Methylobacterium currus: one gene and its partner. The protein of the gene in region 2 interacts with the protein of the main gene of each other region in a pairwise test. Links are inferred from orthologs where the notes say so. Each region holds a gene or a part of one and is shown on either strand. Other genes may lie near its edges.

What was found.
Region 1: the proteins of secG (region 2) and secA interact in binary tests that used the Escherichia coli proteins (3 or more experiments, as listed by UniProt). The link is inferred for Methylobacterium currus from one-to-one orthologs.

What each region holds. Positions count from the first base shown.
Region 1 is NZ_CP028843.1:5,045,148-5,061,009, forward strand. Bases 6,190-9,568 are described here. They hold secA (preprotein translocase subunit SecA), read right to left. Parts: upstream 9,261-9,568; coding sequence 6,390-9,260; downstream 6,190-6,389. Other genes in these bases: DA075_RS23360 (ABC transporter substrate-binding protein), read left to right, coding at 9,503-9,568. In the rest of the region: DA075_RS23330 (acetyl-CoA C-acetyltransferase), read left to right, coding at 1-1,168; phbB (acetoacetyl-CoA reductase), read left to right, coding at 1,494-2,222; DA075_RS23340 (hypothetical protein), read left to right, coding at 3,143-3,592; DA075_RS23345 (acetyl-CoA carboxylase biotin carboxylase subunit), read left to right, coding at 3,733-5,736; DA075_RS23350 (gamma-glutamylcyclotransferase family protein), read left to right, coding at 5,753-6,169; more of DA075_RS23360, read left to right, coding at 9,569-10,735; DA075_RS23370 (deoxyguanosinetriphosphate triphosphohydrolase), read right to left, coding at 11,696-12,991; DA075_RS23375 (HesB/IscA family protein), read left to right, coding at 13,108-13,434; DA075_RS23380 (serine/threonine-protein kinase), read left to right, coding at 13,467-15,341; DA075_RS23385 (hypothetical protein), read right to left, coding at 15,370-15,732. UniProt on the Escherichia coli protein: Required for protein export, interacts with the SecYEG preprotein conducting channel.
Region 2 is NZ_CP028843.1:3,811,593-3,826,809, reverse strand. The notes cover bases 6,935-9,668. They hold secG (preprotein translocase subunit SecG), read right to left. Parts: upstream 8,660-9,668; coding sequence 8,210-8,659; downstream 6,935-8,209. Other genes in these bases: DA075_RS17815 (dihydroorotase), read right to left, coding at 8,875-9,668; DA075_RS17825 (CTP synthase), read right to left, coding at 6,935-8,051. Outside these bases: DA075_RS17845 (YhdP family protein), read right to left, coding at 1-3,179; DA075_RS17840 (peroxiredoxin), read left to right, coding at 3,566-4,030; DA075_RS38160 (M23 family metallopeptidase), read left to right, coding at 4,682-6,016; DA075_RS17830 (DUF2934 domain-containing protein), read right to left, coding at 6,031-6,237; more of DA075_RS17825, read right to left, coding at 6,423-6,934; more of DA075_RS17815, read right to left, coding at 9,669-10,215; CAF17-like 4Fe-4S cluster assembly/insertion protein YgfZ, read left to right, coding at 10,325-11,152; DA075_RS17805 (ribbon-helix-helix domain-containing protein), read right to left, coding at 11,253-11,534; DA075_RS17800 (DUF4169 family protein), read right to left, coding at 11,531-11,722; fumC (class II fumarate hydratase), read right to left, coding at 11,804-13,213; DA075_RS17790 (cytochrome P450), read left to right, coding at 13,330-14,721; DA075_RS17785 (SspB family protein), read right to left, coding at 14,847-15,217. UniProt on the Escherichia coli protein: Subunit of the protein translocation channel SecYEG. Overexpression of some hybrid proteins has been thought to jam the protein secretion apparatus resulting in cell death; while this may be true it also results in FtsH-mediated degradation of SecY.

The DNA of each region.
Region 1 (15,862 bases), 1.2 Mb from region 2 along the record:
TGATATCGTCATCGTGGGTGCCGCCCGCACCCCGGTCGGGTCGTTCAACGGGGCCTTCGCCACCGTGCCCGCCCACAAGCTCGGCGCGGTCGCCATCAAGGCGGCCCTGGAGCGTGCCAAGGTCTCCCCCGAGGAGGTCGACGAGGTGATCTTCGGCCAGGTGCTCGCCGCCGGCGAGGGTCAGAACCCGGCCCGCCAGGCCGCCATGGCCGCCGGCATCCCGCAGGAGAAGACCGCCTGGGGCCTCAACCAGCTCTGCGGCTCGGGTCTTCGCACCGTCGCGGTCGGCATGCAGCAGATCGCCAACGGCGACGCCGACATCATCGTGGCCGGCGGCCAGGAATCGATGTCGATGGCCCCTCACGCCCAGTACCTGCGCGGCGGCCAGAAGATGGGCGACCTGAAGCTCGTCGACACGATGCTGAAGGACGGCCTGATGGACGCCTTCAACGGCTACCACATGGGCAACACCGCCGAGAACATCGCCCAGCAGTGGCAGCTCACCCGCGAGGAGCAGGACGCGTTCGCCGCCCGCTCGCAGAATAAGGCCGAGGCCGCCAAGAAGGAAGGCCGGTTCAAGGACGAGATCGCCCCCGTCACCGTGCCCGGCCGCAAGGGCGACGTGGTGGTCGATGCCGACGAGTACATCCGCGAGGGTGCGACGCCCGAGGGCATGGCCAAGCTGAAGCCGGCCTTCTCGAAGGACGGCACGGTCACGGCCGGCAACGCGTCCGGCATCAACGACGGCGCCGCCGCCCTGGTGCTGATGTCGGCGGCCGAGGCCGAGAAGCGCGGCCTCAAGCCGCTGGCCACCATCCGCTCCTGGGCCACCGCCGGCGTCGACCCGAAGATCATGGGCACCGGCCCGATCCCGGCCTCGCGCAAGGCCCTCGAGAAGGCCGGCTGGAAGGCCTCCGACCTCGACCTGATCGAGGCCAACGAGGCCTTCGCGGCCCAGGCGCTCGCGGTCAACAAGGACCTGGGCTTCGACGATACGAAGGTGAACGTGAACGGCGGCGCCATCGCCATCGGCCACCCGATCGGCGCCTCGGGCGCCCGCGTCCTCGTCACCCTCCTGCACGAGATGCAGCGCCGCGATGCCAAGAAGGGTCTCGCCACGCTCTGCATCGGCGGCGGCATGGGCGTCGCCATGTGCCTCGAGCGCTGAGACAGCGTCGAGCACGAACACCGCCGCGCCTTCGAGCGAACTCGTTCGAAGGCGCGGGCTAACCCCGAATGGGCGCCGGCGCTGCTGCGCCGGACGCTTTCGCATCGACACGTCGATGCGAAAGCGTGATGGTACAAGTCGCGTCGCGCGCTGAAATATTACGATTGAGACGAAGAGCGGCCGGGAGCCCGGCCGCTCCCTCTCAGTTAGTACCTGAAGAAGCGGGACAACACCCGCCTTCGTTGTGGAACGGCCGCCTTCCGTAAAGTACCACGGAGCCGCGCCGAGGGATGGATCGCTCGAACGCTCATCAAGGAGAGGGCACATGGCAGAACGCGTCGCACTGGTCACCGGGGGCACGCGCGGCATCGGCGCTGCGATCTCGAAAGGTCTGAAGGAGGCCGGATACAAGGTCGCGGCCAATTACGGCGGCAACGACGAGGCCGCGCAGGCCTTCAAGGACGAGACCGGGATCTCGGTCTTCAAGTTCGACGTCGGCGATCCTGCGGCCTGCGAGGCCGGCATCCGCGCTGCGGAAGCCGAGCTCGGCCCGATCGACACCCTCGTGAACAATGCCGGCATCACCCGGGACGGCATGTTCCACAAGATGACCTTCGAGCAGTGGCAGGCGGTGATCCGCACCAACCTCGACTCGATGTTCACCTGCACCCGGCCGCTGATCGACGGCATGCGCTCGCGGGGCTTCGGCCGCATCATCCTGATCTCGTCCATCAACGGCCAGAAGGGCCAGATGGGCCAGACCAACTACTCCGCCGCCAAGGCCGGCGTGATCGGCTTCGCCAAGGCGCTGGCGCAGGAGAACGCCAACAAGGGCATCACCGTCAACGTGATCGCGCCGGGCTACATCGCCACCGAGATGGTCAAGGCGATCCCCGCCGACGTGCTCAAGGCCAAGATCCTGCCGCACATCCCGGTCGGCCGCCTCGGCGAGGCGGAGGAGATCGCCCGCGCGGTGGAGTTCCTGGCCGGCGAGCAGGCGGGCTTCATCACCGGCTCGACCCTGACGATCAACGGCGGCCAGTACTTCGTGTGACGAGGCGGGGCGCCTCGTCCGGGGCGCCCCCTTTCCGAAGCCGTCGGGCTGGCCCGGCGGTTCCCGCCCCGCCTTGCATCGGGCCTCGACAACCCACCGGTTCCGCACGGGGTCGTGAGCATCGACCTGGGCCGGTCGATCCGGAAAGACGGCCACTCATCTGCCTCCCCGGCCCTCGCAGCGGCGCGACGAGGGTGATGGCGGGCTCTGGCCCCAGGTTGCGCAGCTTGCCCCTGGCCGCTCTCTCCGGCTCCCGCTCGAAGGGGGATGCGTCCCGCCTGACCCGGCGACGCCAGGGGCAGCAGGCGGATCAACGTCGCGATGACGGGTGGCGGCGCACTCCTCCGCGCGACGCGCGTGGCGCAGATCCTCATGAGCGCCGGCAGTATCTTGCCGCGCCGGCGACTCGCGGCGCGCATCGCGGCACCGCGCCGGTCCCGAGGCTCGACCGGGAAGCCGGATGGGCCGGACCCGGCCCATGGCCGCTCGCCGGCATGACGGGGATCCTGTCCCGTCGTGGACTCGGCATGCGGTCTTCGAGCTGCCGGACCGCCACGGCAGCGCACCGGCGGCGGCCGACAAGCAGCTGACCTCCATCGGCGGGCCTCGACGGCATCGTCCCGCCATCGGGCCGGCGGCGGGGAAGGCCGTCCGTCCTACCTCCGGACCGCCAGCTCGACCGCCGTCGCGACCGGGCGGGCGCTCGCGCGCATCACCGCGGCAGCGCCAGCGGACCCGGCATCGACCGACGCAATTGACGGATCGATGCAACGCTTTAGCAACGACACCCCGTTGCCAGGCTTTAACCTGAACAGGGATTCAGATCCAGCCGTTAACCTGTCAAAGGCCACCCGCCCTGCATAGTCCTCCTCACACAGGGACAAGCACCGGCGCAACAAAAGCCGGGGAGGCACAGACAGATGATCAACGCTTCGCTGCAACACTTCTGCAACCGTATGATCGCCGCCGGCGCCATCAGCCTGGAGGACGTGCGCGAGCTGCACCGTGCGGTGCTGCCCGATGGGCTGACCTGCCGCGAGGAGGCCGACATGCTGTTCGGCCTGGACCGGGCGATCCCGAGGGCCGATGCGGCCTTCGCCGAGTGGCTGATCGCGTCGACGGTCGATTTCGCCGTGTGGGGCGAGCGCCCGACCGGCCATATCGACGCCGACACCGCCCATTGGCTCGCCGCCTCGCTCGGCTGCGGCCGCGGCCCGACCGCCACCGGCGCCCGCATCGCCGTCGAGGTGGTGCGCGAGGCGGAGACCAACGACCCGGCCCTGATCAGCTTCGCGCTCCAGGCGAACCGGACCCGGGCCGGGGCTGAGGATGCGATCGAGGAGATCCTGTCCTACGCGGTGGCCGCGTGAACATGGGCTTCGACATGGGCTTCGCCCATTCGGCCGAGAACACCCGGCTTTGCGGCGCGCGCGCCATGCTTTAACGGGGATGAGCTTGGGTGTGACCCACCCCGGCCCGGATTCCCCCTTAGGCTCGAGTGCGCGCTCCGATGTTCGACAAGATCCTGATCGCCAACCGTGGCGAGATCGCCTGCCGCATCATCAAGACGGCGCGCCGCATGGGGATCAAGACGGTGGCGGTCTATTCCGACGCCGACCGTGACGCGCTGCACGTCGCCATGGCCGACGAGGCGGTGCATATCGGCCCCGCCGCCGCGGCGCAGTCCTACCTCGTCATCGACAAGATCGTGGAGGCCTGCCGGCAGACCGGCGCCCAGGCCGTCCATCCCGGCTATGGCTTCCTCTCCGAGCGCGAGGCCTTCCCCAAGGCGCTGGAAGCCGCCGGCATCGTGTTCATCGGCCCGAACCCCGCGGCAATCGCCGCCATGGGCGACAAGATCGAATCGAAGAAGGCGGCCTCCGCGGCACAAGTCTCGACCGTCCCGGGCTTCCTCGGGGTGATCGAGAGCCCGGAGCACGCCGTCACCATCGCCGACGAGATCGGCTATCCGGTCATGATCAAGGCCTCGGCCGGCGGCGGCGGCAAGGGCATGCGCATCGCGCACTCGGCCGGCGAGGTGGCGGAGGGCTTCGCCCGCGCCCGCTCGGAAGCCGCCTCGTCCTTCGGCGACGACCGGGTCTTCGTGGAAAAGTTCATCACCGATCCGCGCCACATCGAGATCCAGGTCATCGGCGACAAGCACGGCAACGTCGTCTATCTGGGCGAGCGCGAGTGCTCGATCCAGCGCCGCAACCAGAAGGTCATCGAGGAGGCGCCCTCCCCGCTCCTCGACGAGGCGACGCGGCGCAAGATGGGCGAGCAGGCCGTGGCCTTGGCCAAGGCCGTGAACTACGATTCCGCCGGCACCGTCGAGTTCGTCGCCGGCCAGGACAAGTCGTTCTACTTCCTCGAGATGAACACCCGGCTCCAGGTCGAGCACCCGGTGACCGAGATGATCACCGGCCTCGACCTCGTCGAGCTGATGATCCGGGTCGCGGCCGGCGAGAAGCTGCCGATCGCGCAAGATGACGTGACGCTGAACGGCTGGGCGGTGGAGAGCCGCGTCTACGCCGAGGATCCGACCCGCAACTTCCTGCCCTCGATCGGCCGGCTCACCACCTACCGGCCGCCGGAGGAGGGCCCCCTCGGCGACGCGATCGTGCGCAACGACACCGGCGTCGAGGAGGGAAGCGAGATCGCGATCCACTACGACCCGATGATCGCCAAGCTGGTCACCTGGGCCCCGACCCGCGACGAAGCGGTGGCGTCCCAGGCCCAGGCCCTCGACGCCTTCGCGATCGACGGCATCCGCCACAACATCCCGTTCCTCTCGGCGCTGATGCACCATCCGCGCTGGCAGGAAGGCCGGCTCTCCACCGGCTTCATCGCGGAGGAATTCCCGAACGGGTTCGAGGCGCCCAAGCCCGCGGGCGAGGTGGCGCGCCGGATGGCGGCGGCCGCCGCCGCGATCGACCACCTGCTCAACGAGCGCAAGCGCGGCATCTCGGGCCAGATGCGCGAGCCGTTCCAGTTGCGCTTCGAGAATGAGCGGGTGGTGCTGCTCGGCGACCAGCGTTTCGAGGCGACCGTCGAGACCACCAACGATGGGGTCGTGGTCGCCTTCGCGGACGGGACCGAATGGATGGTCGAGAGCGACTGGCTCCCGGGCGAACCGGTCTGGACCGGCACGATCGATGGTGAGCCGGCGGCGATCCAGGTCCGCTCCCTCCTCAACGGCGTTTCTCTGCAGCATGCGGGCGCCGCCGCCGAGGCCCGGGTCTACACGAGGCGCGAGGCGGAGCTGGCCGCCCTGATGCCCGTCAAGGAGGTCGCCGGGTCGGGCAAGCAGCTGCTCTGCCCGATGCCGGGCCTCGTGAAGAGCATCATGGTCACCCCCGGCCAGGAGGTGAAGGCGGGCGAGCCGCTGGCGATCGTCGAGGCGATGAAGATGGAGAACGTGCTGCGCGCCGAGCGCGACGGCACCGTCCAGACCATCCAGGCCAAGGAAGGCGACAGCCTGGCGGTCGACGCGGTGATCCTCGAATTCGCCTGAGCCGAGCGGTCTCTTCGTGCCGCTCTACTTCGCCTACGGCTCCAACATGGACCGGGCCGCCATGGCCCGGCGTTGCCCCGCCTCGCGGGTGCTCGGCCTCGGCCGGCTCAACCGCCACCGCCTCGTCATCATGCGGGAGGGCTACGCCTCGGTGGAGCGCTGTCCCTCCGGCACGGTCTGGGGCGTGCTGTGGGATTTGAGCCTCGCCGACGTGCCGGCCCTCGACCGCTACGAGGGCGTGGCGAGCGGGCTCTACGTCAAGGCGCAGCAGCCGGTCTCGACCGAAGGTGGGGTGCGGCGGGCGCTGGTGTATCTGGGCCGCGGCAGCGGCGGCGTGCCGAGGCCGGGCTACCTGGAGGGCGTGATCGCGGCGGGCCGGGAGAACGGCCTGCCGGAGATGTATTTACGGGGATTGGCGGCGCTCAAGCGGTAAGCACCCGCGACGCCTGAACCCTACCCCCTGCGGGGGAAGGTTCCCCGCGGAAGCGGGGCGGCAAAGGGGCAGCGCGACGCTGATCCAGGTCTGCGCCCGTCACGCAGGCACGGCCTCTTCCGGAAGCCACGTCCCTCTCCCGCCCCCTGCTGACGCAGGGCCCCCCTCCCCCGCAGAGGGGGGAGGGTCTCTTGGCGGCGTGCGCTGCGTCTTGCCGAGATCACTCCTCCGCGGCGAACCGGCCGTGGCAGTGCTTGTACTTCTTGCCCGAGCCGCAGGGGCAGGGCTCGTTGCGGCCGACCCGGCCCCAGGTCGCGGCGTCGTCGGGATTGCGCTCCAGCACCGGGGCGTCGGCGGCGAGGGCCTGACCGGCGAACTCGTAGGCACCGCCGCCGCCACCGGCCGCGCCCTCCGCGTAGGCGAACTCGTTCTCGCCGGTCACCGGGTCGAGGTGCTGGGCGAACATCGGCGGCAGCGTCTGCGGCTCCGGCTCCTGGTACATGATCTCGACCCGCATCAGCTGGCCGGTGACCTGCTCGCGCAGGGAGCCGACGAGGCTGTTGAACAGGTCGAACGCCTCCGACTTGTACTCGTTGAGCGGGTCGCGCTGGGCGATGCCGCGCCAGCCGATCACCTGGCGCAGGTGGTCGAGGGTGACGAGGTGCTCGCGCCAGAGATGGTCGAGGCTCTGGAGCAGCACCTGCTTCTCGACATAGGCCATCACCTCGGGCGTGTTGCGGGCGGTGCGCTCGGCATACGCCTCGTCGGCGGCCTTGCGCAGGCGCTCGCGGATCTCCTCGTCGGCGATGCCCTCTTCCTTGGCCCAGTCCTCGACCGGGACGTCGAGGTTGAGGTCGCGGGTGATGCTCTCGCGCAGGCCCGCGATGTCCCACTGCTCCGGATAGGCGTCCTCCGGCACGTGGCGCGCCACCACGTCCTCGATCACGCCCTGGCGCATCTCGTCGACGGTCTCGCGCACGCTCTCCTGCGCCATGAACTCGCGGCGCTGCTCGAACACGACCTTGCGCTGGTCGTTCATGACGTTGTCGTACTTGAGCACGTTCTTGCGCATGTCGAAGTTGCGCGCTTCGACCTTCTGCTGCGCCTTGGCGATCGCCTTGTTGATCCACGGATGGATGATCGCCTCGCCCTCCTCGAGCCCGAGGCGCTGGAGCATGCCGTCCATGCGGTCGGAGCCGAAGATCCGCATCAGGTCGTCCTGAAGCGAGAGGTAGAATTTCGAGCGGCCGGGATCGCCCTGGCGGCCGGAGCGGCCGCGCAGCTGGTTGTCGATGCGCCGGCTCTCGTTGCGCTCGGTGCCGAGGATGTAGAGGCCGCCGGGCAGCGCCGCCTTGCGGCCGGCGGCCGGGTCGGCCGGCTCGCCCGAGCCCAGCACGCGCGCCCGGTTCTGCTCGATCTCGGCCTTCAGACCCGCGATGCGGGCGTCGCGCTCAGGCCCCTCCGGCACATTGGCCAGCTCCTGCTCGATCCGCATGTCGAGGTTGCCGCCGAGCTTGATGTCGGTGCCGCGGCCGGCCATGTTGGTGGCGATGGTGATCGCGCCCGGCACGCCGGCCTCGGCCACGATGTAGGCTTCCTGCTCGTGGAAGCGGGCATTCAGCACCGCGAAGCGCTTGGTCACCCGTCCCTCGCGGGCGGCGGCGTAGACATCCTCCAGCGCCGACGGGTCGCTGTAGTCGAGCGGCTTGTAGCCGTGCTTGACCAGCAGGCCGGCGAGGTGCTCCGAGCGCTCGATCGAGCCGGTGCCGACCAGCACCGGCTGCAGCCGGGCATGGGCCTTGTCGATCTCCTGGATGATCGCGGCGTATTTCTCGTCGACGGTGCGGTAGACCTCGTCGTCCTCGTCGACGCGCTCGACCTCCTTGTTGGTCGGGATCTCGACCACTTCGAGGTTGTAGATTTCCTGGAACTCGTCGGCCTCGGTCGAGGCGGTGCCGGTCATGCCGGCGAGCTTCTTGTAGAGGCGGAAGTAGTTCTGGAAGGTGATCGAGGCGAGCGTCTGGTTCTCGGGCTGGATCGTCACCCGCTCCTTGGCCTCGAGGGCCTGGTGGAGTCCTTCCGAGTAGCGCCGGCCGGGCATCATGCGGCCGGTGAACTCGTCGATGATCACCACCTCGTCGTTGCGGACGATGTAGTCCTTGTCGCGGGTGAACAGGGTGTGGGCGCGCAAAGCCTGGTTGACGTGGTGGACCAGCGTCACGTTGTGGGCGTCGTAGAGGTCGCCCTCCTTGAGGATGCCGGCCTCGCGCAGCAATTCCTCGATGTGCTCGTTGCCGTTCTCGGTCAGCGAGACCGTGCGCTGCTTCTCGTCGAGGTCGTAATCCTCGCGTACCAGGCGCGGCAAGATCGCATCGATCGTGGTGTAGAGGTCGGAGCGGTCGTCGATGGGACCCGAGATGATCAGCGGCGTGCGCGCCTCGTCGATCAGGATCGAGTCGACCTCGTCGACGATCGCGTAGTTGTGGCCGCGCTGAACCATCTGGCCCAGCTCGTACTTCATGTTGTCGCGCAGGTAGTCGAAGCCGTACTCGTTGTTGGTGCCGTAGGTGATGTCGCAGGCATAGGCCGCCTTGCGCTCGACGTCGTCGAGGCCGTGCACGATGATGCCGGTGGTCAGGCCGAGGAAGCGGTAGACCCGTCCCATCCACTCGGCGTCGCGGCGGGCGAGGTAGTCGTTGACGGTGACGACGTGGACGCCCTTCCCCGACAGGGCGTTGAGGTAGGTGGCGAGCGTCGCCACCAGGGTCTTGCCCTCGCCGGTCTTCATCTCGGCGATGCCGCTCTCGTGCAGCACCATGCCGCCGATCAGCTGGACGTCGAAGTGGCGCTGGCCGAGCACCCGCTTGGCCGCCTCGCGCACGGTCGCGAAGGCCGGGACCAGGATGTCGTCGAGGGACTTGCCGGCGGCGAGCTCGGCCTTCAGGGCGTCGGTGCGGGCGCGCAGGGCCTCGTCGGACAGGGCCGCCAGCTCGGGCTCGAGGGCGTTGATGGCCTGGACGCGGGGTCGGTATCCCTTCACCCGGCGGTCGTTGGACGACCCGAAGATCTTCTTGGCAAGGGAACCCAGCATCGTGAACCTGCGATCGATCGTAACGGTAGTGGCGCGCGCCGCGGGCGCCTTATAGGCCCATATAGGGAGCCGTGCACCCAAAAGGCAGCGGGCGCGAAGGCACAACCGTGGCCGTGCTGCGAAAGACGGGGGGCGGAGGGCGGCAAGGCCGCTTGATTCCCGCCCCGGCACCGCCCTAGCTGCCGTGCTGCCAGAGGCAGGATAACGGCCGCACGGGCAACGAAGCGGCCGGGGAGGACGACATGACACGTTTGAGCCGGGCGCTCGCCCGCACCACCGCGCTCGCCGCCGGTCTCGCTCTCGCGACCGCCGCACACGCCCAATCCCCCCAGAAGGGCGCCTCCGACGGCGTGGTGAAGATCGGCATCCTCAACGACCAGTCCGGCGTCTACGCCGATTTCGGCGGCCGCGGCTCGGTCGAGGCGGCGAAGATGGCGGTCGAGGATTTCGGGGGCAAGGTCCTCGACGTGCCGGTGCAGATCGTCGACGCCGACCACCAGAACAAGCCGGACATCGCCTCGAACATCGCCCGGCAATGGTACGACACCGACCGTGTCGACGCGATCATGGAGCTGACCACCTCCTCGGTGGCGCTCGCGGTGCAGGGCCTGTCGAAGGAGAAGCGCAAGATCACGATCGTGGACGGTGCGGCCACCTCGGACCTCACCGGCAAGCAGTGCACGCCCTACGGCTTCCACTGGGCCTACGACACCCACGCGCTGGCGGTCGGCACCGGCGGCTCGCTGGTCGAGACCGGCGGCGACACCTGGTTCTTCCTCACCGCCGACTACGCCTTCGGCACCGCGCTCCAGGCCGACGTCACCCAGTACGTGACCCAGAAGGGCGGCAAGGTGGTGGGCGCCGTGCGCCATCCCTTGAGCGCGCAGGACTTCTCGTCGTTCCTGCTCCAGGCGCAAGGATCGGGGGCCAAGATCGTCGGGCTGGCCAATGCCGGCCTCGACACCTCGAACGCGATCAAGCAGGCGGCGGAATTCGGCATCGTCCAGGGCGGCCAGCGCCTCGCGGCCCTGCTGTTCACGCTAGCGGAAGTCCACGGTCTCGGCCTCAAGGCGGCGCAGGGCATCGTGCTGACCGAGGGCTATTACTGGGACCTCGACGACCAGGCGCGCGGCTTCGCCAAGCGCTTCATGGCCAAGACCGGCAAGATGCCGAACATGATCCAGGCCGGCACCTACTCCTCGGTGCTGCACTACCTGAAGGCCGTGAAGGCCGCCGGCACCGACGACACCGACGCCGTGGCCGCCAAGATGCGCGAGCTGAAGGTCGACGACTTCTTCGGCCGCGGCGGCACCGTTCAGGCCAATGGCCGCATGGTCCACGACATGTACCTGTTCCAGGTCAAGTCGCCGACCGAGTCGAAGGCGCCGTGGGACTACTACAAGCTGCTCGCCACGATTCCCGGCGACAAGGCCTTCCTCTCGGCCAAGGCCAGCGGCTGCCCGCTGACGCAGTGAGGGCGAAGGGACCTCGGCGAGGACCTTGACACGTCACAGGGTCATCCCGGGCCTCGCCGCAGGCGAGCGCCCGGGATCCCGAGCTTGTTACGGATTCGAGGCGAGTCGAGGGGCTTGCTTGACCGCCGGACGGACGAAGGCGACGAGGGTTGGCCCGGTCGGGGCGTAGCGCTCGTCATGCTGAACGAGCCTGCCCAGGCGGGTGGCCCAGGGACGGCAGCGATCAACCGCCCGTCGCGGCGGGACCAGCACGGAGCTTTGCGTGGCCGCAGGCAGCTCGCGACGCTCCGGCTCGATGCCGGGGGCGCGGACGGCCATGGCCCGCGTCTTCCCGGTGTAGCCCCGATCGACGAAGGCGACCGCGACACGTTTGCCGGTGGTCGAGGGCACGGCCCCGGTCAAGCGGCCGCGCTGGCGTTGATGTCACTTGACTGGCTCTTGGACGGCGAGACGGGCACCCGCGCCCGTGCATGATCCGGTATCCGAGCCGAGCCCCGACCCTCGACCCTCGAACCGATGGCGGATCAAGGCGTTCGCAGAAGGGACGGGAAGGGCGATGCGCTCGTGGTGCAGGGCGTGACCCGGCGCGTCGCCTCTCGCGACGACGACCGGGCATCCTCCGCATGACGCGTCAGCGCCGGTGATGCACCATCACACCACGAGATTGCACACCACGAGATTGCACACCCCGAGACTGCACACTCCCCGGGAACATCCAGGCCCACGCAGTGGCCGGCCTGCGCGAGGCCATCGAGGCGGCGGGTTTTCCCACCCGCGCCCTCATCCTGAGGCACCGAAGCCCAGCGGAGGCCTCGACGGACGCCTCCAGGTATCGCTCGGACTGCTGGAGCGCTTCTTCGAGGCCGGATCGTGCAGCGATCTCCGATCGCAGGCCATCTCCGGATGAAGGCGAGGAGGGGATGAAGCGGAGCGAGTGGCCGGGAAGGCCAGCAAGCCCCCTCATCCCTCCGACCCCGGCCAGATCACCCAGTGAAGGTCCGGCGTCTCGGGAAACAGCCGGCGGTGCTGGCTCACCGCGTAATTGTCGGTCATGCCGGCGATGAAGTCGGCGACGCGGCGCAGGGTGCGGGGATCGTCGGGGCCGGACAGGCCGGCACTCCACTCCTCGGGCATCCGGGTCGGGTCGCGCCGGAAGGCGGAGAACAGATCCTCGACGAGCGAGGCGGCGCGCCGGCGCACCGCCATCACGCCGGGATGCCGGTACATCCGGGCGAACAGGAAGGTCTTGATGTCCCGGTCGGCCGCCGCCATCGCCTCCGAGAACGCGACCACCGGGTCGGCGGCGTGGCGGATCGCGGCGGCGTCGGCGGGCTGCAGCCGGTCGAGGCGCCGCCCGGCCTCGGCGATCACGTCTTCGACGAAGCGGGTGATGACCCGGCGGGCAAGCTCGTGCACCACCCGCGAGCGCTCCAGGCCCGGATAGAGGCTCCCGATCTCGTCGAGGAGGCCGGCGAGGAACGGCACCTCCGTCAGGTCGTCGAGGGCGAAGAGGTCGGCCCGCAAGCCGTCGTCGAGGTCGTGGGCGTCGTAGGCGATGTCGTCGGCCAGGGCCGCCACCTGGGCCTCGGGGCCGGCGAAGGTCGCGAGCTCCAGGTCGTTCTGGGCGTTGTACTCGGTGATCGCCACCGGGATGCCGGCTTTCGCGTAATGCGGCGTCGGCCGGCCGTCCCGGGTCAGGAGCGGGCCGTTGTGCTTGACCAGCCCCTCCAGCGTCTCCCAGGTCAGGTTGAGCCCGTCGAAGGTGGCGTAGCGCCGCTCCAGCCGGGTCACCAGCCGCAGGGCCTGGGCGTTGTGGTCGAAGCCGCCATGCTCGGCCATGCAGGCATGCAGAGCGTCCTCGCCGGTATGGCCGAAGGGGGTGTGGCCGAGGTCGTGGGCGAGCGCCAGGGCCTCGGCCAAATCCTCGTCGAGGCCCAGCGCCCGGGCGAGCGCCCGGGCGATCTGGCTCACCTCCAGGGTGTGGGTCAGGCGGGTGCGGTAATGGTCGCCCTCGTGGTGGACGAACACTTGCGTCTTGTGCTTGAGGCGTCGGAAGGCGGCCGAATGCACGATCCGGTCGCGGTCGCGCTGGAAGTCGGTGCGGGTCGGCGAGGGGCTTTCCGGGATCAGCCGCCCGCGCGACGCGTACGGATCGCTGCCGTAGGAGGCCCGCCAGCGCTCGCCTGTCCGTCTCACGTTCCAGCCCTCATCGCCACCCGTGCGCCGCTGTTGCGGGCGCACGGCACCCCCATTCATGCGCCGCTGACGCAGGCGCACGGCAACCCCTGCCCGTTCATGCGCCGCTGTTGCGGCGCAGGCCGTCCATTCTTATGTTGCCATCGCACGTCGGACCCCCACCCGAGAAGCCGTCGATGACCCCGATCACCCTGACGCCCCGCGCCGCCCGCCGCATCAACGAGATCATGGGCGCCGAGCCCCCGGGCTCGATGCTGCGCATCAGCGTGAATGGCGGCGGCTGCTCCGGGTTCCAGTACGCCTTCGACATCGCGAAGGACCGCGCCGCGGACGACCTGGCGGTGGAGCGGGACGGCGCCACGGTGCTGGTCGATCCCACCTCCCTCCCGTACATGGAGGGCGCGACGATCGATTTCGTCAACGACCTGATCGGCCAGTCGTTCAAGATCGAGAACCCGCAGGCCACCGCCTCCTGCGGCTGCGGTACCTCGTTCTCCCTGTAATCCCGCCTGCCACGATTCCGGGACGCTCCGCCATGACCCGCTTCTCGACAACGGGCGTGGCCCGGGCCGCGCTCGGCGCTTTCGCCTGCGCGACGCTGACGGCCGCCCTGCCGGCAGTGCCGCCCTTCGCCGGCCCGGCGCAGGCTCAGGGTCCTGCGACTCCCGGCACGCCGACCCAGGACGCCGTGGCCCAAGGCGCCGTCGCCCCGGGCGCTTCGGTCGCCCTCGACGATGTCGTGCTGCCGCTCGGGCCCGTCACCTTGAAGGCGCCGAAGCTCGAGCTGCGCGGCACCGCGCTCTCGCGGGATGAGGCGCGGGCGATTCTCGACCCGGCAGGTCCCGCGCCCTGGCGGACCCGTCTCGAGAAGCTCTCCGCCCGCGAGATCGTGATCCCGGTCCTGCGGGTCGAGCAGCCGGCCGGCGGGCGGGTGCAGGTCGCGGTCTATCACGACGTCGTCGCCCGGGACGTGGCGGCGGGCCGGATCGGCACGCTGGAGGCCGGCGGTGCCGTCCTGACGGTCGAGGGGCCGGGCCCCGACGCCGCCGGCGCCTATGGCCGGCTCAACGCCCGCGAGGTCGATCTGGCCGGCCTCGCGCGCCTGTTCACCGAGCCCGGCGGTCCCGATGCGGCGCCGATCCGCGTCTATGGCGGCGTCACCGCCGAGGACATCGCCCTGACCGGCCCCGATGGGGCGGCGTTGCGCATCGCCCGCATCGACGCCCGCGACCTCGTCGGCCGGCCGACCACGATCCCGTGGGCGGAGTCGGTTCGGGCTCTGGCGGAGGGCGCCGGCCAAGGAACCGGCCGAATGGAGGGGCCGGAGCGCTCCCGCCTGTCGGGCCTCGCCGCCGACCTGCTCGACGGAATCAGCATCGGCGGGCTGGAGATCGGCGGCATTACCTTCGCGGCGCCCGGCGGCGGCCCCAAGCCGAGCCCGATCCAGGCGAGCCTTGCCCGGATCACTTACGGCACCGAGGAGGGTGCGGGCCGGATGAAGGCCGAGGGCCTGTCGGTCGATGCCCCGGCCGGCCGCGTCGCCCTGAAGGGCCTGACCCTCTCCGGCCTGTCGCTCAAGCCGGTGCTGGAGGGCCTGCGCCGCGCCGCCGCCGGCCCGCTCGACCAGGCCGAGCTGCGCCGCTATGCCCCGGGGCTCGGCCGCCTCGCCCTGGAAAACCTCGACGTCGACCTGCCGGCGCAGGCCTCAGCCCGGGATCCGCTGGCCGCCTCGGGCCCCATGCGCTTCGCCGTGCGCAGCGCCGACCTCGCCATGAGCGAGCCGCGCGACGGCGTGCCGACCGCCTCGCGCCTGGCCTTCGACGGCTTCACCTGCGCGGTCCCGCCCGGCACCACGGCCCCGGTCCTCGCCGACCTGGCGGGCCTTGGCTACACCGCCCTCGATCTCTCCGGCACCGTCGACGCCCGTTGGGACGAGGCCACCCGGGAGGTCACCTTCCGGGACGTGACCTTCACCGGCAAGGACATGGGCACCGCGCGGATCACCGGCACGATCGGCGGGATCGGCAAGGAGGTGTTCGACCCCGAGCCGATGGTCTCCTCCCTGGCGCTTCTCGGCGCCAGCGCCAAGTCCCTGGCGCTCACCCTCGAGAACGGGGGCCTGTTCCAGCGCTTCGTCGATCAGCAGGCCAAGGCCCAGAGCCTGAAGCCCGAGGAGCTGCAGCGCGAATACGGCACCGCCGCGATGCTGGGGATCCCGGCGGTCCTCGGCGGCTCGCCCTCCGCCAAGGCGCTGGGCCAGGCGGTGTCGCGCTTCGTCGTCAAGCCCGGCCGCCTCTCGGTCAGCGCCGCCGCCAAGGATCCCGGCGGGCTCGGGCTGATGGATTTCAGCACCGCTCCCAGCCCCGGCAAGATCTTCGACCGCCTGACCGTGAACGCCACGGCGGAGTGAGCGCTCGCGGCTCGCCCCGGCGATCCGGTCACGGGATCTGCAGCCGCCACTTCGTCTCCCGGTAGCTCTCCGGGCTCGTGGCGGCGGGCTTCGCGCCGGCACCGCCGGTCGCCTTGGGCACCGGGCTCAGGGCGTCGCGGCCGGGCGGCGGGCGGCGCTCGGCCCGCTGCTTCTGGGCGGTGGGGTCGAAGGTGGCGGCCGGTCGCGATTGCCGCGCGCTCTCCAGGCACAGCCTCTGGGCCGTCGGATCGGCGATCAGCGTGCAGTTGGCGACGTCGTTTGTCGCCGGCACGGCCTGCGCGACGGCCTCCGTCGCGGCGAGAACCGCCGGGGCGACTGCCACCAGGGTAAGTGCCGCCAAATGGAACAGGCGCGGTCCGTGCGACGACATGGCCTTCTCCCAAAGATGAATGAACCGTAAAACGACAGGCCACCTTGCTTCGACCCGGGGCCCGTGTTGCGATGCATCAACGATCCACCGCCTCGTCATGTTTCATGATAAATTAATCTTACTGTTGAAT
Region 2 (15,217 bases):
AGGCCCTCGTTGTGGCCGCCGCCGAGGAGCGGGCCGAAGATCGGCACCTGCGAGACCACGTTGTTGAGGCCGTAGAGCGGCACGAAGGTGCCGGAGACGTCGGTGCGGTCCTTGCCGGTGTCGATCCAGCCACCCAGCGTGAAGCCCATCGCCGGGCCGGAGATCGCGGCCTCCGCGAAGGCGACGCGGGTGCCGGTGCGCTGGAAGGCGGCGCGCAGGCGGTCGAAACCGACATCGTTGGCGTCGCTGCGCCGGTCCTCGCTCTCGCCCTGGGCCATGATCCGGCCGAGCGCCGGCTCGTTGCGCAACGCGAAGGAGCGCACCTGCACGAGGCCCGATTGCGGCCCGTCATTCATGGTCATCTGCAGCGACAGGAACCCGCCCTGCATGCGCTTGTAGATGTCGAGGAAGCGCAGGGCCGCGCCGGCGTCGCTGGTCTCGGCGGTGAGCACCGGCGGGCTGGAGCGGTCGGCCTTCGCCACCTCCAGGCTCACCCCGGCCGAGCGCAGGCGGCCCTGGATCCGGGCCTGGCGCACGTCGTCGCCGCGCAAGGACAGCTTCAGGCTGGCATTGGTCAGCGCCTCCTCGTTGAATCCGGTCAGGATCGCGAAGCTGAGATCGGCCTCGACGTCGCGGCCGGTGGCGTCCTTGCCGCCTTTGCGCGGCGGCGCGGTCAGCGCGCGCAGGAACGGCCTCGCATCGGCGACGCCGCCCTTGGCGTTGATGCGGTAGCCATTGCCGGTGCGCTCGACCTGGGCACGGATGTCGTCGCCCGGGGAGAGCTTGAGGCTGGTGAGGTCGGCCCGCTCGAAGCCTCCCTCGGCATTGAGCGACGCGCTGCCGCGCAGCTGCACCGAACCGGCCTCGAGGGCGATGTCGCGCAGGTCGCTGCCCTGGCCGGTCTCGGTGAGGGACAGGGTCAGGCGGCCGGGCTTGCCGGCGGCCTTGGTCCAGCCCGGCAGCAGCCCGTCGACGCTCGCACGGGTCAGGTCGGCCTCGACCCGGACCGGGTTCTTGCCCGGCCGGCCGACCGGCACGACGAAGCGGGCATTCACCGGACCGGCGAGATGGGGCGCCGTCGGCAGGCCCTTGCGGGCCCGGGCCGCGTCGTCGAGGGCCATGGTCACCACCGCCTCGCCCGGGGCGCCGGCCTTCGGCTGGTGCAGGTCGACGGTGAGCGGTGCCCCGGCGAGGCGCCCGTCGCCCTTCAGGCTGAAGCCGGCCCGGTCGTAGGCGACGGCGAAGCGGCCGTTCTCGAGCTTCTCCTTGCCGACGATGCGCTCGGCCGAGAGGTCGGTGAGGGTCCCGCTCAAGGTCACCGGCAGGTCGGCGATGTCGGGCACCGCCTCGAGGGAGAGGGGGAAGTCGATGCGCAGGTCGGCCTGGCCGCGCAGGGTTGCGGGGTCGAGCTCGGTACCCGACAGCGAGCGGAAGAGCTTGGTCTGGAGCAGGGACGCCAGGGCATCGGCGCCGCCGGTGAGGCGTAAGCCGATCTGCGCGGTCACGTCGTGCGGCACCGCGTCCTTGATTACGAAGGCGCCGTCCTGGAGGCTCAGCGCGCGGCCATCCGGCATCCGGATCTCGGCGGTGGCCCCGCGGATGGTGGTGTTGCGCCCGGTGACGAGACCGGCGACCCGGGCGCGGGAGAGCGGCGGCGCGTCGGACGAGATGGCGAGCCCGCCCTCGCTCACCGCGAAGGCGATCCGCACCGAGGAATCCGGCATCGGCTCGCCGCGGGTGGCGGCGGCGAACTCGGCCATGGTCATGTCGACCAGGATGTCGAGGCTGTCGAGCCGCCCGGCCCGCAGGTTGTCGACGAGGTAGGTGCGGATCGGCGGCGCGACGTTCTCGGGCCAGAGCCGCAGGGCCGCGCGCCCGTCGGTGCGATCGGCGGTGATGCGCAGGGTGAGACCGCCCTCGTCGGCCCGCGTGCCGAGCGTTCCGCTGACCGTGCCGTGCACGGCGTCGCCCGACAGGGTGAGGCCGTCGATCTGCACGCCGTCGTCGCGGCCCGAGAGGCGGGCATCGACCTTGGCGACCTTGACCGGGGCGTCGCCGGGGGCGGCCCCGCGCAGGACCGCGTCGGTGCCGGACAGGACGGCCTTCCAGGCCGCCCCGGCGCCGTCCGGCGCGGCCACCCACTCGCCGGCGAGGCGCACGCGGTTGCCGGCGCCGCGGTAATCGAGAGCGTCGACCTTGAGCGCCCGGCGGGATTCGTCCCAGGCGGCGTCGACCGTCACCGCCTCGATCGTCACCGGATTGAAGTCCTTCTCCTCGATCAGGAGGTTGCCCTCGCTGGTGGTCAGCCGCAGCGTCATGCCGTCGAGGCGTGCGCCATGCATCGCCACCTGGGCGCGGCCGGAGAGCTTCAGGTCGGTGGTCAGCGGCAGGCGCGACTGGCCGGACAGCAGCAGCAGGTCGGGCGCCGGCAGGTCGTCGAGGGTGAGCACGCCGTGACGGCCGCCATCGGGGGCCTCCTCGACGTCGCCGCCGAAGCGCCAGGGCCCGTGGGGGCCGAGGATGCGCATCTCGAACACACGGGCCGGCCGCGCCGCGTCGCGGTTGAACAGCCCGTCGACCCGCGGGAAGACCACCCGCTCGGCGCCGGATTCGTCGAGGAGCGTCAGGCGCGCATTGGTCAGGCGGGCCCGGTCGAGGCTGCCTATCACGCCGGCCGGATCGAGCACCAGGCTCAGGATCGACGCCACCGTGGCGGAGACCGGCGAGACGGTGCCGCGGGCCGCCACCACCGCCGGCGGGGTGTGGGGCTTGGCCTCGGCGGGGTCGTTGGAGGCCGCGAAGGCGATCGAGCCGTCGTGGTGGAGGAGCGCCCGCAATTGCAGGTCGCGGAACTCGACCGAGCGGGCCTGGACCGAGAGGCCGAGGAGCGACCACAGGTCGATGGCGACCACCGCCAGCGGCGCCCGCACCACGAGGTCGCCCTCCGGGTTGCGGATGTCGAGGCCGGCGGTGCGCAGGGCCAGCGCCCCGTCCCGGTCGATCTCGATGGCGCTGTCGTGCAGGCTCGCGCTCCAGCCGGGCCCGAGCCGCTCGGCGATCGCCGCCGCCACCCGGGGCTCGAGCCAGGAGAAGCTCACCGGGCCGCTCGCCAGGCGCAAATAGGCGAGGCCGAGGCCGACGCTCAGGAGCACCACCGCCGCGAGCTTGAGCAGCAGCACGCCGCGGACACAGGTCCGCAGCAGCGACCGGGGCGCCGCCGTGATCCGCGCGGCGCAGGCGCCCGGGCTGTCGTACGCCGACTCCTCGCGGCCCGCCTGCGTCACGGGGTCTGGTCCTGGTGTCGCTCGGCCTGTCGTCACGCGTGCGTCGCCACTCCGGGCGCCCCGATCGAGGGCGCCGCCCTTCCAAAAGCCCCGTCCCCTCAGCGTGAGGGCCACGCTCCGGGCGGCGGGGCCGCCGCCGATGATTGCCCGCTCCGGTGACCGGAGGGTAACGTCCTGCCGCTATCCGTCGGGCGGCGCGCCGGGCCGGTCCCTCGCCCACGGCTGTCGCCCTGCTCGCCTCCCCCAGAGGCACACTATCAATCGGCCGAAAGGAAGGCACGATGGCGCTGAACCCGGGCGACCCCGCCCCCGATTTTTCCCTGCCGGCGACCGGCGGCGAGACCCTGAGCCTCGCCGGCCTCAAAGGGCGCAAGGCCGTCCTGTACTTCTACCCCAAGGACGACACCAGCGGCTGCACCCTGGAGGCGCAGGCCTTCAACGGGCTCGGCCGAGCCTTCGCCGAGGCCGACACCGCGGTGATCGGCATCTCGCCCGACCCGATGAAGAGCCACGACAAGTTCCGGGAGAAGTACGGCCTCGACTTCCCGCTCGCCTCGGACGAGACGAAGGCGATGCTCGAAGCCTACGGCGTCTGGGTCGAGAAGAGCATGTATGGGCGCAAGTATATGGGCGTCGAGCGCACGACCTTCCTCATCGACCGCGACGGCACGATCGCCAAGGTGTGGCAGAAGGTGAAGGTGCCGGGCCATGCTGATGCGGTGCTGGCGGCGGCGCAGGCGCTGTAGGGCGCGCGATCCGGCCTTGCGCTGCAAACCGCAGAGCGGCCGCCGGCGCTCGCAGGTCGAGCACCGGCGGCCTCTCCCGCGCGGGGGAGCGGCCCCGAGACCGACGGTCACACGTGAGGGTGAGAGCCCGCTTGGCTGAGTGATCCGATTTAACCCGCTCACGACCTCATTCCCGAGGTGTCAGCCGGTTTTCGATCGACTGACCTCGAAGGAGGCCTCCAGATACCACCGAGGTGACGGGCGACCTCCTTCGAGGCCCCCTCCGGTCGCCAGCGATCCCCGATCGCCCGCGATCCTCGATCGCCCGCACCTCAGGATGAGGTCGCGGGTGGGAGAGATCAGTGTCTCGCGGTGCTATCCCTGCAAGTCAAACATGCCCTGACACAGATCCATGTCTAGCGCTGAGCGTGGTGCCGACAGCTTGAAGCGAAGGCTTCGCACGGTGCATGTGTCACCCTCATCGCTACTCCGTCCCCGCTGAGGAGACGGGATTTCGCAGGTTATCTTTCATCGGATCGCGACTTGGGCAATCCGCAACGACGCTGCGCCATCCCCATCGCGACACTGCCGCAGGACACCGTTTCGTCTCCGTCCTTGAAACATCCTTAACCTTAACATGCGATGGTCCCGTTCAGGTTACGGACCGTCCCGATGCTGCCTTCCCGCCTCTCGTCCCTCGTCGCCCGCCTGTCGCGGCCCGCGCCCGCGCGCGGCGGCCCGGACCGGGTCTGGGTCGTACGGCGCAGGACCCTGGTTCTGGCGGCCCTGGCCTTCGGGGCCCTGTCCCTGTGGGCGAGCGCGGCGACGTGGTTCATCGTCTTCCGCGACGAGGCGCTGGCCCGGTTCATGGAGCGCCAGGGCGCGATGCAATACGCCTACGAGGAGCGGATCAGCGCCCTGCGGGCGCGGCTCGACCGGGTGGCGACGCAAAAGCTTCTGGAGCAGGACGGGGTCGAGACGCGGCTCGCCGACCTCGCCGGGCGGCAGGTCGCGCTGGAGAGCCGCCAGGCGATGCTGATGGGCCTCGCCGAGCAGGCCGGCAGCGTCCCGGGCGCGACGGGCGAGGACGCGGCGGGAGGGTGGAGCGGCGCGTGGCCGGCCCGGGACGCGCGGCCGGTGTCCGCGGCGATGTCCTTCGCCCCGATGCCGGCACATACCCCGATTCCTGCCCCGATTCCTGCCCCGATTCCTGCCCCGATTCCTGCCCCGATCCCCGCACCCGCCCCGACCCCCGAGGCCCTGGGCCTGCGCACGGAGGCGGACACGATCGCGCCGGCCCCCTCCCCCGGGGTCACGCTGCGGATCGCGACGCTCGCCCACGCCCTCGACGGTCTCGAGGCGCGCCATAGCCTGGCGGTCGGCCGTCTCGCCGCGAGCAGCCGCAGCGAGGCGGCGCGCCTGCGCGAGGTGATGGCGGAAGCCGGGCTCGACGCGCGGCGCTTCGCCGCGGCCCGAAGCGGCGGCGTCGGCGGCCCGCTGGTGCCGGCCGGGTCGGGACCGTTCGAGAACGCCATCCTGCTGGCACAGCGCGACCTCGGCGAACGCGACAGCTTGCGGCGGATCGTCGGCGCGCTGCCGCTGCGGCGGCCGATGGCGGCCGATGGCGGGCTCTCCAGCACCTTCGGCTACCGGGCCGATCCGTTCACCCGCGGCCTCGCCCTCCATACCGGCATCGACCTGCGCGGCGAGTACGGCGCCCCGGCGCGGGCCACCGCCGCCGGCACGGTGACGCTGGCGGATTACTCGGGCGGCTACGGCAACATGGTCGAGGTCGATCATGGCCACGGCCTCGTCACGCGCTACGCCCACCTCTCGGCGATCACGGTGGTGCCCGGCCAGGCGGTGGCGGCGGGCCAGATGGTCGGCCGGGTCGGCTCCACCGGCCGCTCGACCGGCACGCACCTGCATTACGAGACCCGGATCGACGGCGAGCCGGTCGATCCGCAACGCTTCCTGCGGGCAGGGGCCCGGCTGGCGTCACGCTGATCCGGCGGGAGGTTTCAGCGGCCGAGCGGCTCGGCCGACGATCCTTGCGCGGACGCCGCGGGTTGATCCTCCGCGGCGGCGTCGCGCCGGCTCTCCTGCTCGGCCCGCAGCTCGCGCTCGGCGAGCAGCCAGAACTGGATCTCGTACCCGTCCGGACGGTGGTTGCGCTCCCAGATGTCGTAGGCGCGGGCCCGGATCGCCGCCAGGGGTATCTCACGCATCACCGATCACCTCTTCCCCACCGGATCCCGCTTCGTGCCGGGGCCGGCTCAACGCGGCTCCTATACCGTGGGTCGGTATCACTGTCGCGAGGGATCGACGGCGCGGGGCGCTCCTTCGCGCCCGGGCAACAACCTGCGTTGGTCCGGGCGGTGCCGTCCGGACGCAACAATCGGATCATCCGCCTTCAGACCAGGCGGCTCTGCTCGATCGCCGCAGCGACGAAGCTCTGGAACAGCGGGTGCGGCTCGAAGGGCCGCGACTTCAGCTCCGGGTGGAACTGCACGCCGATGAACCAGGGATGGCCTACCACCTCGACGGTCTCGGGCAGGAGCCCGTCCGGCGACAGGCCGGCGAAGCGCATCCCCTTGGCCTCCAGCCGCTCGCGATAGGCCATGTTGACCTCGTAGCGGTGGCGGTGGCGCTCGGCGATGCGGGTGCCGCCGTAGATCCTGGCGATCTGCGAATCGGGCGCCAGCGCCGCCGTGTAGGAGCCGAGCCGCATCGTGCCGCCGAGATCGCCCTCGGCGACCCGGCGCTCGAGCTCGTTGCCGCGCATCCACTCGGTGAGGAGGCCGACCACCGGCTCCGGCGTCGGGCCGAACTCGGTCGAGTTGGCGTCGGCGATGCCGGCCAGCGAGCGGGCCGCCTCGACCACCGCCATCTGCATGCCGAAGCAGATGCCGAAATACGGGATCTTGCGCTCGCGGGCGTAGCGGGCGGCGCGGATCTTCCCCTCCGCCCCGCGCTGGCCGAAGCCGCCCGGCACCAGGATGCCGTTGAGGCCCTCCAGGAACGGCGCCGGGTCCTCGCGCTCGAACACCTCGGACTCGATCCACTCCAGGTTGACCTTGACCCGGTTGGCGATGCCGCCGTGGTTCAGCGCCTCGATCAGCGACTTGTAGGCGTCCTTGAGGCCCGTGTACTTGCCCACGATGGCGATCGAGACCTCGCCCTCCGGGCTCTTGATCCGCCCGACGATGTCGTGCCAGCGGTCGAGCTTCGGCTCGGGGCCGGTCTCGAGGCCGAAATGCGCCAGCACCTCGCGGTCCAGGCCCTCCTCCTTGTAGGAGAGCGGCACCTCGTAGATCGTGCCGACGTCCCGCGCCTCGATCACCGCCGATTCGCGCACGTTGCAGAACTGCGCCAGCTTGCGGCGCTCCTCGCGGGGGATCGCCCGGTCGCAGCGGCAGAGCAGGATGTCGGGCTGGATGCCGATCGAGCGCAGCTCCGCCACCGAGTGCTGGGTCGGCTTGGTCTTCAGTTCGCCGGCCGAGGGGATGTAGGGCAGCAGCGTCAGGTGGACGTAGGCGCAGGTGCCCCGCGGCAGCTCCTGGCCGAGCTGGCGGATCGCTTCGAAGAACGGCAGGCCCTCGATGTCGCCGACGGTGCCGCCGATCTCGACCAGCACGAAGTCGTAGGCGTCGTTGCCGTCGAGGACGAATTCCTTGATGGCGTTGGTGACGTGCGGGATCACCTGGATGGTGGCGCCGAGATAGTCGCCCCGGCGCTCCTTGGTGATGATGTCGAGGTAGATCCGGCCGGTCGTGATGTTGTCGGCCCGCGTCGCCGGCACGCCGGTGAAGCGCTCGTAATGGCCGAGATCGAGATCGGTCTCGGCGCCGTCGTCGGTCACGAAGACCTCGCCGTGCTGCGTCGGGCTCATCGTGCCCGGATCGACGTTGAGGTAGGGGTCCAGCTTGCGCAGGCGGACCTTGTAGCCGCGGGCCTGGAGCAGGGCCGCGAGGGCGGCGGAAGCGAGGCCCTTGCCGAGCGAGGAGACCACGCCGCCGGTGATGAAGACATACCGCGTCATGGGACTCGCTCCATACACAGGCGTGGCCGGGTTGCCAAACGCCATCAGCTCAACGGGGTCATGTCCGGGCGGCGGGGCCGGCCGGATTCACAGGAGTTTTGGATGAGAGAGGCGGCGCAGGCGCGCCGCCGGACTCGAGCGCGAAGTGAGCGGGCAGATCAGCGAGACTGCGGCGCCGCGGGGGCGGCCGGCGCGGCGGGAGCCGCCGGTGCCGGCGTCGCGGAGCCTTGGGGAGCGGAGCCTTGGGGCCCGGAGCCTTGGGTCGCAGGCGCGTCGCCCTGTTGCTGGCGCAGCTGGTCGAGGACGTTGCCGGCCGGCGGCGCACCGGTCTGGCCCGCCGGGGCCCTGGTGCCGGCGCCGTCGAAGATCGAGCGCGGCCCCGCGCCCCGGTGCGACATGATGGCCAGGACCATGCTGGTGGCGAAGAACAGGGCCGCCAGGATCGCGGTGGCGCGGGTGAGCGCGTTGGCCTGGCCGCGGCCGGTCATGAAGCCCTGCGTGCCGCCCCCGCCGCCGAGGCCGAGGCCGCCCTCGGAGCGCTGCAGCAGCACCACGCCGATCAGGGCGAGGACGATGATCAGGTGGACGACGATCAGGACGGTCTGCATCGGGCTTCCGGGCCGGCCCTCATCGGGCCGCCAACGTGGCAACGGCCGGCACGCGGACGCGTCCGGACCTCCAATTCCGGGCGCTCCTATACGAGAAGTGCGCCGGCGCCAAGGGTGGGGAGTGGAATGGGATCGCAGAAGACCCTGCCGGGCGCCGCCCTGACCCCTCCCCCTCTGCGGGGGAGGGAGGGTTCACGCGCCCGACCGTGCCTGCCTCACCCCCTGGCCGGGAACCCCTCCTCGAACCGCACCGCCTCACCTCGAGACGGCTCGGTGAGCGTGCCTTCCCACATCACCGCCTGGCCGCGCACCACCGTGCCGACCGGCCAGCCGGTGACCTCGCGGCCGTCATGGGGCGTCCAGCCGCATTTCGAGGCGATCCAGGCGTTGGTGATGGTCTCGCGGCGCTTGAGGTCCACCACCGTCACGTCGGCGTCGTAGCCCACCGCCAGGCGCCCCTTGCGGGCGATGCCGAAGGCGCGCTTCGGCCCGGCGCTGGTCAGGTCGACGAAGCGCTGCAGCGAGAGCCGGCCCGCCGCGACATGGTCGAGCATCACCGGCACCAGGGTCTGCACGCCGGTCATGCCGGAGGGCGAATCCGGATAGGGCTTCTGCTTCTCCGCCAGCGTGTGCGGCGCGTGATCGGAGCCGAGCACGTCGGCGACGCCCTGCGACAGGCCCCACCACAGCCCGTCGCGATGGGCGGCGTCGCGCACCGGCGGGTTCATCTGCACCAGCGTGCCGAGGCGGGCATAGGCTTCCGTACCGTCGAGGGTCAGGTGGTGCGGCGTCAGCTCGCAGGTCGCGACGTCCTTGTGCTGGCTGAGGTACCGCATCTCCTCCTTGGTCGAGATGTGCAGGATGTGGATGCGGGCTCCCGTCTCGCGGGCGATGCGCACCAGGCGCTCGGTCGCCTTCAGTGCCACCTCCGGCGAGCGCCAGACCGGATGGGAGGACGGGTCGCCCGGCACCCGCAGGCCCTTGCGCTCGCGCAGCATCGCCTCGTCCTCGGCGTGGAAGGCCGAGCGGCGGCGGGTGCGCTTCAGGATCTCGGCGATGCCGGCATCGTCCTCGACGAGGAGCGAGCCGGTGGAGGAGCCGATGAACACCTTGATCCCGGCCGCCCCCGGCAGGCGCTCCAGCTCGGCCACGTCCCTGGCATTCTCGTGCGTGCCGCCGACCCAGAACGCGAAGTCGCAATGCATGCGGTGATGGGCGCGCTTCAGCTTGTCCTCGAGCGCGTCCGGGTTCGTGGTCTGCGGCACGGTGTTCGGCATCTCGAACACGGTGGTGACGCCGCCCATCACGGCGGCGCGCGATCCGGTCTCCAGGTCCTCCTTGTGGTCGAGGCCCGGCTCGCGGAAATGCACCTGGCTGTCGATCACGCCGGGCAGGAGGTGGAGGCCGCGGCAATCGAGGGTGCGGTCGGCGTCAGCCCGCGACAGGTCGCCGATCGCGGCGACGCGCCCGGCCCGCACCCCGATATCACCCAGGCCCTCGCCGTCGTGGTTGACCACGGTGCCGCCGCGCAGGAGGAGGTCGAAGCTCTGGCTCATGTCGGGGTTCCCCTCGTCCGCAATCCGCGTTCGCCCGTGCGCCGCGATTGAGGGCCGGGCGCAGGCGGCTTATGTCAGCCCTGCCCGCGGTTCAAGCAAAGGACCCCCGATGCCGCTTGCCCCCCTGCCGGACCGTGCCGTCGTGGCGGTCACCGGCGCCGACGCGTCGAGCTTCCTCCAGGGTCTCCTGACCTGCAACGTCGAGACGCTGCCCGCGGGCGAGGCCCGGCTCGGCGCGCTCTTGAGCCCGCAGGGCAAGATCCTGTTCGACTTCCTGGTGAGCCGGGCGCCGGACGGCTTCCACCTCGACACCGCCCGCGATCGGGTGGCGGATCTCGTCAAGCGCCTGACCCTGTACAAGCTGCGAGCCCAGGTGGCGGTCACAGGCCTGCCGCTCGCGGTGGTGGCGGGCTGGGGCGTGGACGCCCCCTCCCCGACCCTGCGCGACGGGCGCCTCGCCGCCCTCGGCTGGCGGCTCCACGCGCCCGAGGGCGAGGCTCCGGCGGCGGATGCCGATGCGGCCGCCTACGCGGCCCACCGCATCGGGCTCGGCGTGCCCGAAGGCGGGACCGATTTCGCCTTCGGCGACGCCTTCCCGCACGAGGCGCTGATGGACCAGCTCGGCGGCGTCGACTTCACGAAGGGCTGCTATGTCGGCCAGGAGGTGGTGTCGCGGATGCAGCATCGCGGCACCGCCCGCACCCGCATCGTGCCGCTCGTCTATCGCGACGGCGACGCGGCTCCGAGCGGCGAACCGGTGACGGCCGGCGAGCGCAGCCTCGGCCAGACCGGCAGCAGGGCGGGAGCGCGCGGCCTGGCGATGCTGCGCATCGACCGGCTCGGCGAGGCGCTGGCGGCGGGGGAGACGGTGTCGGCCGGCGGGCGGGCGGTGGAGGTCGAGAAGCCGGGCTTCGCGAGTTTCGCGTGGCCGGTGTGAGCCGGCAGACGTCTTGATCGCACCGGTTCCGAGGATCTCCATGGTCATCCCGGAGCCGCGGCGCGGCTCCGGGATGACCATGGCGTATCGTGGTCGTCGATCAATCCAGCGGCGGACGCTCTGCCGTCGCGCGTTCCGGCCTCTCACTCGGCCACACCGCCTTCAGCACGAACACCCGGATCGCCGAGGACAAGTTCTGCTCGCCCCGCTCCGCGTCAATCCGCCCGACGAGCGCCTGGACCGAGAGGCCGCGCGCCAGGGCGAGCTGGCGCAACGCCTCCCAGAACGCCGCCTCGAGGGAGACGCTGGTACGATGGCCGGCGATGACCAGGGAGCGCTTGAGCAATCCGCCTTCCGGCAGAGCGCCCGCCGGCAGGTTCATGCCTCGGTGTCGGGATTCTTCAGCCGGTGGCCCTCGTGCCGGGCGGCCTCCAGGCCCTTGCGGGCCTCCTCGCGGGTCTTCGCCGCCTTCGGGCGGCCGAAGACGACGCGGTTCTCCGTCGCCTGGGCCTCCTTGGCGGCCCGCTCGCGGGCCTTGCGGACCTGCTTCAGGTTGATGATCTCGGCCATGACCCGATCCTCTGCGCCCCCGCCACGATGGAAACGCCCCGCGCCGCCATAAAGCTGCGCGGGGCGGACATCAGATTGCGGTTATTCGGCGCTCGGCGCCAGCATGTCCTCCGGCCGCACCACCGCGTCGAACTGCGCCTCGGTGACGTAGCCGAGGCGCAGGGCCTCCTGCTTCAGCGTGGTGCCGTTCTTGTGCGCGGTCTTGGCGATCTCGGCGGCCTTGTCGTAGCCGATGGTCGGGGCGAGCGCGGTGACGAGCATCAGCGAGCGGCTCATCAGGTCGGCGATGCGGTCGTGGTTCGGCTTGATGCCGACGACGCAGTTATCCGCGAAGCTCACCGCGGCATCGGCGAGGAGCCGCACCGATTGCAGCACCGCGTTGGCGATCACCGGCTTGTAGACGTTGAGCTCCAGATGGCCCTGGCTGCCGGCCATCGAGACGGTCGTGCCGTTGCCGATCACCTGGCAGCAGACCATCGTCATCGCCTCCGCCTGGGTCGGGTTGACCTTGCCGGGCATGATCGAGGAGCCGGGCTCGTTCTCCGGCAGCGAGATCTCGCCGAGGCCGGAGCGGGGCCCCGAGCCCATCAGCCTGATGTCGTTGGCGATCTTGAACAGGCCGCTCGCCAGCGCATTCAGCGCGCCCTGCGTGAACACCAGGGCGTCGTGGGTCGCCAGGGCCTCGAACTTGTTGTCGGCCGAGGTGAAGGCCAGCCCGGTCAGCTCCGCCACCTTGGCGGCGAACTTTTCCGCGAATTCCGGATGGGCGTTGAGGCCGGTGCCGACGGCGGTGCCGCCCTGAGCGAGCGCCAGCACGCCCGGCAGCGTCGCGCCGACGCGGGCGCCGCCCAAAGCCACCTGCGCGGCGTAGCCGGAGAATTCCTGGCCGAGCGTGACCGGGGTCGCGTCCTGCAAGTGGGTGCGGCCGATCTTGACGATCTCGCCGAACTCGCGCGCCTTGGCGTCGAGGGCGGCGTGCAGGTGCCGGAGCGCCGGCATCAGCCGGTCGTTGATCTCGCGGGCCACCGCGATGTGCATCGCGGTCGGGAAGACGTCGTTCGAGGACTGGCCACGGTTGACGTGGTCGTTCGGGTGCACCGGCGACTTGCCGCCGCGCTGTCCGCCGAGCCGCTCGTTGGCGAGGCTGCCGATGACCTCGTTGGCGTTCATGTTCGACTGGGTGCCCGAGCCGGTCTGCCAGACCACCAGCGGGAACTCGCCGTCATGCTTGCCTTCGACCACCTCGGCGGCAGAGGCTGCGACCGCCTCGGCGATCTTCGGGTCCAGCACGCCGAGGTCGCGGTTGACGAGGGCCGCAGCCTGCTTGACGAGGCCGAGCGCGTGAACGAGGGGCGCGGGCATCCGCTCGGTGCCGATGCGGAAATTCTGGATCGAGCGCTGGGTCTGGGCGCCCCAGTAGCGGTCCGCCGGGACTTCGATCGGCCCGAACGTGTCGGATTCCGTGCGGGTGGCTTTCTCGGTCGGCGACATCTTGGCCTCTTTGGCGGTGCGAAACGGCGCCTACTTAAGGCAAGAGCGGCGAATGCGCGATGCCCTGACACGCCTCGAATCGCGCCACCCGAATCGCGCCGCATCGAGGAGTCCGGATGCCTTCCCGTGCGGCGGCCGTGGCCGCCCCCTTCCGCCCCACCGTGCCTCGCCCGCGCACCGAGCCGATGGGTCTGTTCAGCTTCCTGCGGGCCGCCCGCGCCAACCCGCTGACCACTTGGTACGAGGAGCATTTCGAGCAGCCGATCGTCACCGGGGAGGGCGCGCTCGGCCGTGTCACGGTGGTGAGCGAGCCGACGGCGATCCGCCACGTGCTGGTCGACAACGCCGCCAATTACCGCAAGGACGACCTGCAGCGCCGGGTGCTCGCGCCGGGCCTGGGCAACGGCCTCCTGACCGCCGAGGGCGACGAGTGGCGCCTGCAACGCCGCACCCTCGCGCCGATCTTCTCGCCCCGCCACGTCGCCCGCTTCGAGGCACCCATGGGTGAGGCCGCCGCCCGCCTCGCCCGCCGGCTGAAGCGCCGGGACGGCCAGAGCGTCGACGCGGCCCTGGAGATGACCCGCGTCACCCTCGACGTGCTGGAGCGCACCATCTTCACCCACGGCCTGGCGCGGGAGCCCGATGCGCTCGGGCGCGCCATCACCCGCTACTTCGAGGCCCTGGGGCCGATCGATCCTCTCGACGTGTTCGGGATGCCGGACTGGCTGCCGCGGATCGGCCGCCTCAAGGCGCGGCCGGCGCTCCGCTTCTTCGCCGAGGTGGTGGACGAGCTGATCGAGCGCCGCCGGGCGCTGGTCACGTCGGGCGCCGAGGCGCCGCACGACCTCCTCACCCTGCTCCTGCGTGCGCAGGACCCCGAGACCGGCCGCGGCCTGTCCGACCTGGAGGTGCGGGCCAACATCGTCACCTTCATCGGCGCCGGCCACGAGACCACCGCCAATGCGCTGACCTGGACGCTCTACTGCCTGTCGCAGGACGATGGCGCGCGGGAGGCGGTCGAGGCCGAGGTCGATGCGGCCTTCGCCGGAAGCCCGGCGCCCGGCACCGAGGCCCTGCCCCGCACCAAGGCGGCCCTGGAGGAGGCGATGCGCCTCTTCCCGCCGGTGCCGTTCATGAGCCGGCAGGCTCTGGCCGAGGACCGGATCGGCCGGATCAAGATCCCGCGCGGCTCGCTGGTGACGGTCGCCCCCTACGTGCTGCACCGCCACCGCCGGCTGTGGGACGAGCCCGACGCCTTCATCCCCGAGCGCTTCCTGCCGGAGAATCGCGCCCGCATCGACCGCTACGCCTACCTGCCCTTCGGGGCGGGGCCGCGGGTCTGCATCGGCGCGAGCTTTTCGGTGATGGAGGCGACCCTGGTCCTCGCCCACGTGCTGCACGCCGTGCGCCTCGACCGGGCGCCCGGGGCCGGGCCGGTGGTGCCGCTGCACCGGGTGACGCTCAGACCGCAGGACGGATTGCGGATGCGAGTGACGGCGCGGGGGTGAGGCGGCCCCACCCGCCAAATAAAAAATCCTCGGCCTGATCCCGGAACCGCGCAGCGGAACCCGGGATCAGGCCGAGGAGCGAGAAAGCTTGCTCTGTCAGCCGCTGAGCCGCGCGATAACCGCGCTCAGCTCTTCTTGCGGAACGCGTCCAGGCTGACCACCGAGGCGCCCTCCTGCGGGGCGTCGGGGCGCTCGGCGGACTCGTCGGCCTTCGGCTCACCGTCGGACTCATCCTTGGCTGAAGCATCCTTGGCCGCCGGCTTGGTCTCGGGCTTCGCGGCCGGCACGATCTTCGGCAGGTTGTTGCCGATCGCCGGGATCTTCGGCTGCGCCTCGCTCGGCTCGGAGCCGGCGCCCCGGATCGCCCGCAGGGAGGTCGTGCCGGCGGGCGCCGCGTCCTCGCTCGCCGCCGTGCCGTCGTTCAGCTCGAACTTGAGGCCGAACTGCACCGAGGGGTCGAAGAAGCCGGTCACCGCCTCGAACGGCACCAGAAGCC